Regions from separate parts of the Asticcacaulis excentricus CB 48 genome, predicted to be linked through region 1. Evidence: riboswitches for the same ligand, from Rfam matches in the RefSeq annotation. Region 1 holds a riboswitch; the other holds the start of a gene.

Region 1 (5,025 bases):
CATCCTGCAAGGCGGCGATCAGTTATTTATCCGCGGTCAGGCCGCTGATATTGCGCGATTTGGCACGCAACAACGCCTGCTGGAAATCGATCGTGCCGACACCGCCCCCGTTAATATCCGCGCGGCGATCCAGACGGTCGGCATCTTCGTTCTGGCCATCGCGGTGACCGTGCTGTTCGACGTCTCCCCCGCTCTGACCTTTCTCGCAGCGGCGGCGGCCATGGCGGCCCTGCGGCTAATCCCCGCCCCGGAAATCTATAAGTCCATCGACTGGAGCGTGATCGTCCTGCTGGCGGCCATGATCCCGGTGGGGCAGAGCTTTGAAACCTCAGGTGCGGCGAAAATGGTCGCTGATGCATTGGCGGGCGGGCTTAAGGGCGCGCCCCTGATCGCCTGCATCGCGGCGGTTTGCGGCCTCACCCTGTTCCTGACCATCCTGCTCAACAATGTCGCCACGGCGCTGATCATGGGCCCGCTGGCCATTCAGCTGGCGCAAATACTCCATGTGTCACCCGACGCCCTACTGCTGGCCGTTCTGGTCGGCACCTCGTCAGACTTCCTGACTCCCATCGGGCATCAGAACAATTTGCTGGTCATGGCACCGGGCGGCTATCGCTTCACCGACTATGCACGGGCAGGCGCGCTTCTGGCGGTGCTGGTCGTGGCCACCACCGCCTTTGTCCTCAGCGCGAGTTTTGGTTAGGCCATAAGCTCCCTGCGCACGATTGCCGCCCCGGCCCCCAGCGCCCGCAGCTTACCCGTAGCGACGTCGCGCGGCAGAGGGGCCATACCGCAATTGGTGCAGGGATAGAGCTTGTCGGCATCGACAAATTGCAAGGCCTTGCGCAAGGTGTCGGCCACCTCTTCAGGCGTCTCGATGACAGAACTGGCCACATCAATGGCCCCGACCATCACCTTCTTGCCGCGTATCAACTCGATAAGCTCCATCGGCACGCGCGAATTGTGACATTCCAGCGAAATGATATCGAGGCTGGAGGTTTGCAGTTTGGGAAAGGCCTCTTCATACTGCCGCCACTGCGACCCCAGCGTCTTTTTCCATTCGGCATTGGCTTTGATGCCGTAGCCGTAGCAGATGTGCACGGCCGTCTCACACCTTAGGCCCTCGGCAGCCTTTTCGAGCGCCGCCACGCCCCAGTCATTGACCTCATTGAAGAAGACATTGAAAGCGGGCTCATCGAACTGGATAATATCAACACCCGCAGCCTCCAGCTCTCTGGCCTCCTGATTGAGTATTTCAGCAAACGCCCAGGCCAGTTTTTCGCGGCTCTTGTAGTGGGCGTCAAACAGGGTATCGACCATGGTCATCGGCCCCGGCAACGCCCATTTGATGGGCTGTTTCGTCTGCTGACGCAGGAATCGGGCGTCTTCGACAAAGACCGGTCGGGGGCGTGAGACCGCCCCCAACACCGTCGGCACGCTGGCTTCGTAACGGTCACGGATACGGACGGTTTCGCGCTTTGAGAAATCGACGCCGTCGAGGTGTTCGATGAAGGTAGTGACAAAGTGCTGACGCGTCTGTTCGCCGTCGCTGACGATTTCAATACCCGCCTGAATCTGATCATCCAGCGCCAGACGCAGGGCGTCTCGCTTGCCCTCGCTCAGGGCCTCAGCTTGCAGTTTCCATGGCGACCAAAGGGTTTGCGGCTCGGCCAGCCAAGACGGTTTCGGCAGACTGCCGGCGGTGGACGGGGGAAGGAGTAAAGCCATCAGAATTACCTCACGAGTCAAGCGTAATGTGCGGACCACTGCTCAAGCAGGGTGCGGTACGGGGTGATGAAGTGCGCCTCGGCAAAGCGCCCCTGTTCGACGGCCAGACGGCTGCGTTCTTCGCGGTCATAGACCACCTGGGTCAGCGAATAGTCGGGGTGTTGCAGGCTAGGCTGATAGACCGCACCGGCGGCCGCATTCGCGTTGTAGATTTCCGGGCGATAGATCTTCTGAAAGCTCTCCATGGTGCTGATCGTGCTGATCAGTTCCAGAGACGTGTAGTCAGAGAGCAGGTCGCCGAAGAAATAGAAGGCCAGCGGCGCGACGCTGCCCGGCGGCATGAAGAAGCGCACCGTTAATCCCATTTTCCGGAAATATATATCCGTCAGCGACTCGTCGTTTTGCTCGTATTCAACGCCCAGTATCGGGTGGTACGTGTTCGTCCGCCTATAGGTCTTACTGTTGGCGACGCTCAGGCAGATGACGGGCGGCTTGTGAAACTGCGCCTTATAAGTTGGCGACCGAACGAAGCTGAGAAACAGGTGGCCGTGCAGGTCTCCGAAGTTGGGCGGCAGGCTGAAGTCAGGGCGGTCCCGGTTGTGCGCGGGCAGCACGACGCTGAAATCGTAGTCGCGCACAAAGGACGACAGGTTGTTGCCCGTCATGCCTGCGATGCTTGAGGAGGTGTGACGATCAAGAATGGTCGTGTTTAGGATTTCGAGCAACGGAAAACGGTCATTGGTCGCCCGATCCGGCAGGTCTATCTCGACCGAAATGATATCGAGTTCGATGGCGTAACGGTCAGCGTTCGGGTTATCCCAATGGGCCAGCGCGTTGAAGCGATTATCGATCATGCGCAAAGCGTTGCGCAGGTTTTGCTGGCGGGTATCGCCTCTGGCCAGATTGGCGAAATTGGTGGTTAGGCGCGTGGTTTGCGACGGCGTGTAGTGCTCATTGAAGCGAAGGCGCCGCAGGGTAAAATCGAAGTCTGAGAGCGGCGCGACTGGCGAAGAGTGTGACACGGTATTCCCCGTTACTGTGGGGGAGCGCTTTGGGCACAGGTCCGCGATCCCGCGTCAGGCCGCAGGGCAAAGGACTCATGCCCGTGGCCCTCCGCCCGGGATGACAGATGCGGTCAGTGGCAGGTCTCCTGGCTTGCGGGTCACGGTTTCGAGCCACCTTCTCAGGGCGCACCCTAATGGTCTTTCGGATCGACACTCACCGCCTACAGTTGCGGGGGCAGCACCGGGTTTGGACCGGCTTCCCTCTTAGCCACGCCTCATGAGAGGCGCGGACCGCTGACAGCCGGACATTAGACGGGCAAAGCGACGGAGTCAATAATCATATAAACATATCTTTATATGCTTATATTCTTCTCAAATTAAAAGGCGTAAGCTCTCGCCATCGCCTTTTGTGCCCCTTTACAGAGCCTCGTTTACCCCGCTGGGATACTGGCGCGCAGAAACCCCGAGGTCGTCACGCTGAAGCTGGGGCGATCCTCGAACAGGTAGTTAAGCCCGCTTTCAAAGTCCATCAGCACATCAGCATATTCAACCGGCTTCATCGGCTTGCCCGACTGAATGGCGCGGTTCATACGGAAGCTCCAGAAGGCCGCGATATGGTCCAGCGTACCGATAATCTCACCCAGTTCGGTGAAGAGGCCGGAGCCATTGAGCAGGAAGCGCTTGAACGGCCCTGGCTTGTTGTGGCTGACCAGATCGGCATAGGCCATATCGTAGATTTTCAGCACGTCATAGGCCTGATTGAGCGCACGCGCCATGCCGCGTGCCAGACGCAGCCGGGCGCTGAGGATGTAGTCCGTTACGCGTTCGTCGCTGACGCCGAAGGGCTGATAGGTGCCGATCCCGGCGAGGACCTCGCGCAGGCGGTCCTGAAGCTCAAGGTAACGCCACTTGTAATAGAGGAAACCGCGCCAGGCGAAGACACCTTCGGCGAATTCCGTATCGGACATGCGGAACGTCTCTTTCAGCGGCCACAGTTCGCGATCAAGCTGATCGGAGAGGATTTTGTTGCCGAGCTTCATCGAGGCCCCGACATAGTGATCGCCCAGCGCCGTATTGACCAGCCGCTCAATTTCGCTGGAAGTAAACTGCATCATTCGCGACAGATCGGCGGGCGACAGGCGCAGATAGATACCCGCCGGACGATGGCCGTTGCGCGCCAGAGTTTCACGCACGAGAAACGGGTCGAGCGACGGCAACTGATCCAGACGGCGCAGGATTTTTATGTCGGGATTCTTGTCGAAATCGCTGATCGACAGATAATCCCGCGCCAGTTGCTCGAAACCAATCTGGTTGATGAAGATGCTGGACGCCCCCAGACGCAGATCAAAATGATCATACGGCAAGATGATCTTGGTCACGGTGCGACGGGTGCCGTGATAAAAGTGCCGCTCGTTGAGACGCAGGGTGTGTTTGAGGATGATGCATCGGTTGAGAAGTGAGGACTGAAAGAAGGGATTGTCCCCATAGTCCTCATCTTTGTGATGCAGGCGGTAGACCCGCGACAGGTTAAGTACGCGCGTTGAGGCGGCCGTTTGACCCAGATTGGCCAGATTGCGGTATTCGCGGATGACGCGGTTCGCCTGATCCGGGCCGCGGGTCATCTTGTAATTTCGGCGGGCCGTTGAAACCATGACTATCCGTTAGACACCTGGGGACGGGAATGAACCCGGAGCCTAAAAGACAGGTTCCAATAGGGTGTGAACGAAGACGGTTAATCCTCGTCGTCAGGTCCTAAAATCATCAGGCTGTCGTCAAAATCCATCAGCACGTCGGCATATTCCAGCGCGGTCAGCCGTTGGGCGGCCAAGCTCGACATCATGCGATAGGTCCAGAAGGACGAGATGTGCCCCAGTATCCCGATGGTTTCGCCCAGTTCGAAAAACAGCTTCGGCCCCTGAAGCAGAAACTGACGGAAGGGGCCGGGGTTTTGCCCCTGAGTCAGCGCGTGATAGGCGCGATCATAGATGGCGATGGTGCGCGCCACCTCATTGACCGCCTTAGCGATACGGCGGCCCAGCCGCGGACGTACTTCGCGCAGATAGTCACGCACCTGATCGTCAATCGCGCCGACGGGCTGATAAGAACCCAGACCCTGAATGACGCGACGCATCTCGTTTTGCAGTTCTTCGTGACGCCATTTGAAATAGAGGAAGCCGCGCCAGGAGAAGATCCCTTCGGAGAACTCTTCTTCCGACATGCGCAGGGTCTGGCGCAGGGGCGACAACTCCTGATCAAGCTCATTCGACAGGATCTTGCCCGCCAGCTTGATGCT
Region 2 (5,025 bases), 1.1 Mb from region 1:
ATTGGCATCAGGCAGATATTCGTTCTGATGCTCGTCCTCGTGCGGGACGATAAAGCCGTCGATACCGAGACCGGCAAACTGCGCGCGCAATGCAGCGACGTTGGTCACGCCCTGCGACGGATGGGTGGTGACGCTGTAGGTCTGAAAGGTGTGGGCGGTATCGGCGGTCATGGTGGGGCCTCTGGAAATCAGTTGCCTCTATATAGCCCTGCGTGATTTGGTTTCAAATCATGAGTTTATGAGGGGTGGATTATGCGCTTTGTATGGACGATCGGATTCTCGTTCACGGGGTTCTTTCTGATCTCGAACTCTCTGTTACAGACGGTGTGGGTTGGTGGAATGAACGGTCTGTGGATGTTTCTGCTGTCTGGCGGCGCTGTAATCGTTGGTCTTATGGCAAACATCTGGGTTGCCGCCGTTGGTGTGATTTTGAATCTGGCGCTGAGATATCTGTTTGGCGATGTGGACCTAATTTGGGACGCAGTGGCTTTTGCCGCAGGCCTGTGCCTCTTTTTTATAGGTTCCAGCTATCGTTGCCCGCGCTGTGAACTGTCTCTGATCAAGAATACGTGGAACCGCTGGTCAACGGCCAGCATACCCAACCATTGTACGGTCTGCGGTCGAACCCGTGCGGATGTCCGTCCTTTTCAATATGCCCTGTGCCCTGAGCCGTGGGACGGGCAATATCACGACGAGGGGGGCGGACCGTTCCCGACAGACCTCGATGTGGCCGATATGGCACTCTATCACGCTCAGAAACGCTACAAGAAGAAACAGTTCAAAAAGGCCCGACGTTAGCTGCCGGGCCTTTCTTTCAGTCAATATTTAGCGCGCAGGCCCAGCCACAGTCGGCGACCGACGGAGCCGTAGTTGGCGGCGGTCTCATAGTCTTCGTCCGTAGCGTTTTCGACGCGCGCGACCAGCGTCATCGTTTCATTCAGCGCATAGCTGGCGCGCAGATCGAGCAGTGTGTAGGCGTTTAGTCGACGGGTATTGTAGATATTCTCGAACGACTTACCCGCATAGCGTAGCGAGGCCCCCAGTTCGAGGGCGTCCGTTGCCTGCCATTCAATGCTGGCATTGGCCAGATGACGGGGTGCACGGCCCAGATCGTTGCGGAAGGTCGCGCTGCTCGGGGCATCGTCGCGGGCGACGATGTGGCTGTAGTTGCCCGACAGGCGCACGTTCGCTGTCAGATTCGTCTCGCCATCCAATTCGATACCATAGGCCTTGGTGCGGGCGATATTGCCATAGAGGAAGGACGACATGTCATAGTCGATCTGATTGTCGGTCTTACGCCCGAACAGCGACACGCCGAGACGGCTGTCGTTGGTACCGTGATAATCGACGCCGACGTCGAGATTGGTCGCTTCCTCGGGCTTGAGCTTGAGATTGCCTGACCAGCCGTCATAGAGCTGATACAGGCTGGGGGACTTGAAACCCTGACCGAGGCTGCTGCGCAGTACCAAAGACGGCGACAGAGCGTAGGCGATGGCTACCTGAGCGATGGAGTTGCCCCCAAAGACCGAATGATCATCATAGCGCAGGCTGGCGTTCACTGTCAGGGCCTGCGTCACCTCCTGACGCAGTTGCGCAAACAGGCCATTGAGGGTGACGCGCTTGTTTAGACCAGAGGCAATAGCTTGCGAGCGCTCGCTCGACGCGCCGAAGACGAGTTTGGACGACTCCGACAGGGCCAGAGCTCCGGTGTAATCGAAGCTGGTCTGACGCCCTTCGAACGGATAGGTGGTGGCATTTGCGAGGTCAGAGGTGGAACGCTTCGTCGTGCTGTAGCTGAGGGTGAAGGTCTGCTTCAGCGCGCTGCCAAAGGCTTGCGTGTAATAGCCGAGGCTGGCCAGATTTTCGTTCTGAAAACCGGTGTCTCGGGTATCGGCCAGTTGGAACGCCGCATTATAGCCGTCGAAATCGTACTCGCTTTCGGTGCGGGCCAGACGGGCGCGCAGGCCTGATGTGTCGCTCAAGGCGTAGTGCAGATAGGTGTTGAGGTGCTTCTGCGTAAAGCCGTCCTTTTCCGCCGCTCCGCGCAGCGACGACACGCCGTCATCGTCGATATACGACGCCGCTAGACGCCAACTCAAAGGGCCCGTCTTGCCGCCGATACCGGCCTTGCCTACAACGTATTCATCCAGGCCTTCGATGGAGCCTTGCGCCTCAAAAGGGGCCTGGGGCATGCGGGTCGTCACCGACACCACACCGCCGATGGCCTGAGAGCCCCACAGGGTCGACAGCGGGCCGCGCAGGATTTCCACACGCACGGCATCGTTAAGCGCCAGCAATCCGAGGTTTAGCCCGCCTCCTATCATCGACGGGTCGCCCAGCTTCACGCCATCGACGATAAACAGGCTGCGGTCGCTTTCGGCGCCGCGAAAGCGTGCCGTGCCGGCCTGACCGTGACCGCCGGTCTGAGCGATAGAGACGGACGGGGTGAGGGCGATCAGGTCTTTAAGAAAGACCAATTGACTGCGTTCTATGGCGGCGGCATCAAACGTGCTGACACTCTGCCCCACCTTTGACAAGGCCACGGGTTCGCGGGTCAGGGTGACGACCACCTCTTGCGGGGCGTCTTCGGCCAGCGCAGGCGAGGTGAGGAAGGCGGCAAACGCGACGCCGCAAAAGAAGGTTTTCAAGATCTTATGCCTATTCACAACAGGACGAGCGCCCCGGACGGACCGGCGCGCACAACGAATCGTCTCTGAGGAAGGCCTTTGTCAGAGCGCATTTCGATTGCATCGAAACCATGCTCTAGATTTTGGTTAAAGCGCTTTTTCATCCGAAAAGTGCGTCACACTTTCGGCAAGCGCTCAAAGGCTTATCCGCTCTTGTGGCACACCCCGACCACGCGAAGGACGACAGCAGGGGCAGGTCTCCTGACTCGCGTCTCAGGCGCGTTTCGCCGCCTTCCCGGTACAAAGACAACCAGTGGCATATGGCGGAACACTCGACGCTTACAGTTGCGGGGACAGCGCAGGCCTTGCACCTGCTTCCCTTTTAAGCCGCATCTCTGCGGCACCGTCTGCACAGTGTCGGGGTAGGGGAGCAGGACGAGAAGGTCAAGCGCGGGGCGCGTGTATAAAGGCAAGTGTGGCGCTTAGGACGCGGTATCTGTGCCTAACAAGACCCGCAGCACCGACTTGGCCGTGTCGAAGGGGGCCGGGTTGCGCGTCGCCTGAGCGGCGACAACCGCGCCATTGAACAGCACCATCGCCTGATCGGTCAGAGCGTCGGGGTTTGCATGGCCGGAAAGGGCGCTCAGTTCACGGACGAGGGCGTGCATATCGGCGAACATGGCTGTGGCGGCGGCCTCAATTTCCGGCTGACGGCCGCCAAATTCCTGACGCGCCGAGATGGCCAGACAACCACGGAAACAACCTCTGGCAAACAGGCTCTGGCGCAGATCGAACAGGGCCATCAGGCGCCCCTTCGGATCGGGGCTCAGCGCTTCGACCCCGGCGCGCAGTTGCGGAAGGGATTGTTCGCGGTAGTGATCGACCAGTTCGGCGATCAGCGCCTCCTTGGACGGGAAGTATTTATACAGGGTGCGTTTGGAAATGCCGGTATCGGCCATCAGCGTATCGACGCCCAGACCGAAGCCGTGATCATAGAACAGCTCAAAAGCGTGGTTGATAATATCCTGTTTTTTTTGCGGTTTGGTCATGAGAGGGCTTTTAACAGCAAGGGGCGGGAAGCTTGTGGAGTGGCCGGTGAGCAAAAATTATAGCCTGCCGGCTTGCAAAAGTAAACAGATCGGTTTACATCGGCGACATGTAAACAGATCTGTTTACTTTTTAAGCATGAAACCTAGGAGCCTGTTATGTCCCTCTCCAACCAAGTCATTCTCGTTACCGGTGCCAATCGCGGCATTGGTGCCGCCACGGTGCGCGCACTGCTCACCCACGACGTCAAAAAGGTCTATGCCGCGGCGCGTAACCCCGCCTCTCTGCCGGATTTTGCGGACCCGCGTGTCGTGCCGCTGGCGCTTGATATTACCAATGAAGCTCAAGTGACCGCTGTCGCCGAAGCGGCGGGGGATGTCGATATTGTGGTCAACAATGCCGGAACGGCGGTGTTTTCGGACGTGCTTAACAGCCCGCTGGACGTGGTCGCTGCCGATTTCGACACCAACCTCTATGGGACACTGCGGGTCATGCGCGCGTTTGCGCCGAAGCTGGTTGCCAAGGGCTCAGGTACGATTGCCAATGTCATAAGCGTCGTGGGCCTTGTCGCCGCTGCGTCTTTGGGCGGCTATTCGGCGTCCAAGGCGGCATTGTTGTCGGTCACGCAGTCGGCGCGGGCGGGCCTGAAAGGCACGGGCGTCAAGGTGCTGGGTATATTCCCCGGTCCAATCGACACCGATCTGGCGCGCGATATTCCTATGCAAAAGGCAACGCCGGAAACCGCGGCCAAACGCATAGTTGAGGGTCTGCAAGCGGGTGAGGAATATATCTTCACTGACCCGGTGGCGGATCATATCGGCGATACGTGGCGTACCAATGCACCGGCTCTTGAGGCGGCAATGGCCGGAGCGGAGTAACAGATAAGCCCTTCCTCGGAAGGGCTTTTTTATCTACGATTGAGTCGATAAGGGAGAGCTAAATGAAGATGTTTGGCGGGGTTCTTCTGGCTGTGTGCGGCCTCGGAGGATGCGAGAAAGCGGTCAAATACCCTGAGATTAGCCCGATGTCTCCTGAGGTAGCTAAGCGATGCGACTACCTCGCTATTGGGGCGCGAGCTATAGAGGCTCAAGTACCGGGATATAAGGCTGCTCATGTCGAGGAGCGATTGGTAGTGGAGCCCAGAAAGGATAAGGTTGATGTCTATTACCAGCTGCCCAACTTTTCCGTGGGGGGCTCAGGACATGCGATCATTGATCCTACGGATTGCACGGTGGTTAAGGTGTTCTTTGACGAATGATCAAAACGCATACACCTTCGACGGGCGCAGAAAGACCGTGTCGTTCAGGCGTAGGTCAGAGGCCTCTGAGTCGTGAGCGTGCTGGGTTTCGAA

What was found. Region 1 has a riboswitch for cobalamin ahead of ASTEX_RS03145 (DUF1852 domain-containing protein). Riboswitches for the same ligand answer to the same signal wherever they lie in the genome.
Region 2: linked by a shared signal. The riboswitch ahead of ASTEX_RS08270 (TonB-dependent receptor plug domain-containing protein) and the one ahead of ASTEX_RS03145 (DUF1852 domain-containing protein) in region 1 are both predicted to bind cobalamin.

The regions. Positions count from the first base shown of each region.
Region 1 covers NC_014816.1:671,772-676,796, reverse strand. The annotation lists gene ASTEX_RS03155 (SLC13 family permease) at 1-703, shown strand, start outside; gene ASTEX_RS03150 (methionine synthase) at 700-1,728, opposite strand; gene ASTEX_RS03145 (DUF1852 domain-containing protein) at 1,746-2,750, opposite strand; cobalamin riboswitch at 2,852-3,043, opposite strand; gene ASTEX_RS03140 (hypothetical protein) at 3,164-4,354, opposite strand; gene ASTEX_RS03135 (hypothetical protein) at 4,465-5,025, opposite strand, start outside.
Region 2 covers NC_014816.1:1,790,357-1,795,381, reverse strand. The annotation lists gene ASTEX_RS08280 (aminopeptidase P family protein) at 1-171, opposite strand, end outside; gene ASTEX_RS08275 (hypothetical protein) at 253-798, shown strand; gene ASTEX_RS08270 (TonB-dependent receptor plug domain-containing protein) at 819-2,648, opposite strand; cobalamin riboswitch at 2,862-3,050, opposite strand; gene ASTEX_RS08265 (TetR/AcrR family transcriptional regulator) at 3,110-3,676, opposite strand; gene ASTEX_RS08260 (SDR family NAD(P)-dependent oxidoreductase) at 3,833-4,552, shown strand; gene ASTEX_RS08255 (hypothetical protein) at 4,615-4,932, shown strand; gene ASTEX_RS08250 (sulfate/molybdate ABC transporter ATP-binding protein) at 4,933-5,025, opposite strand, start outside.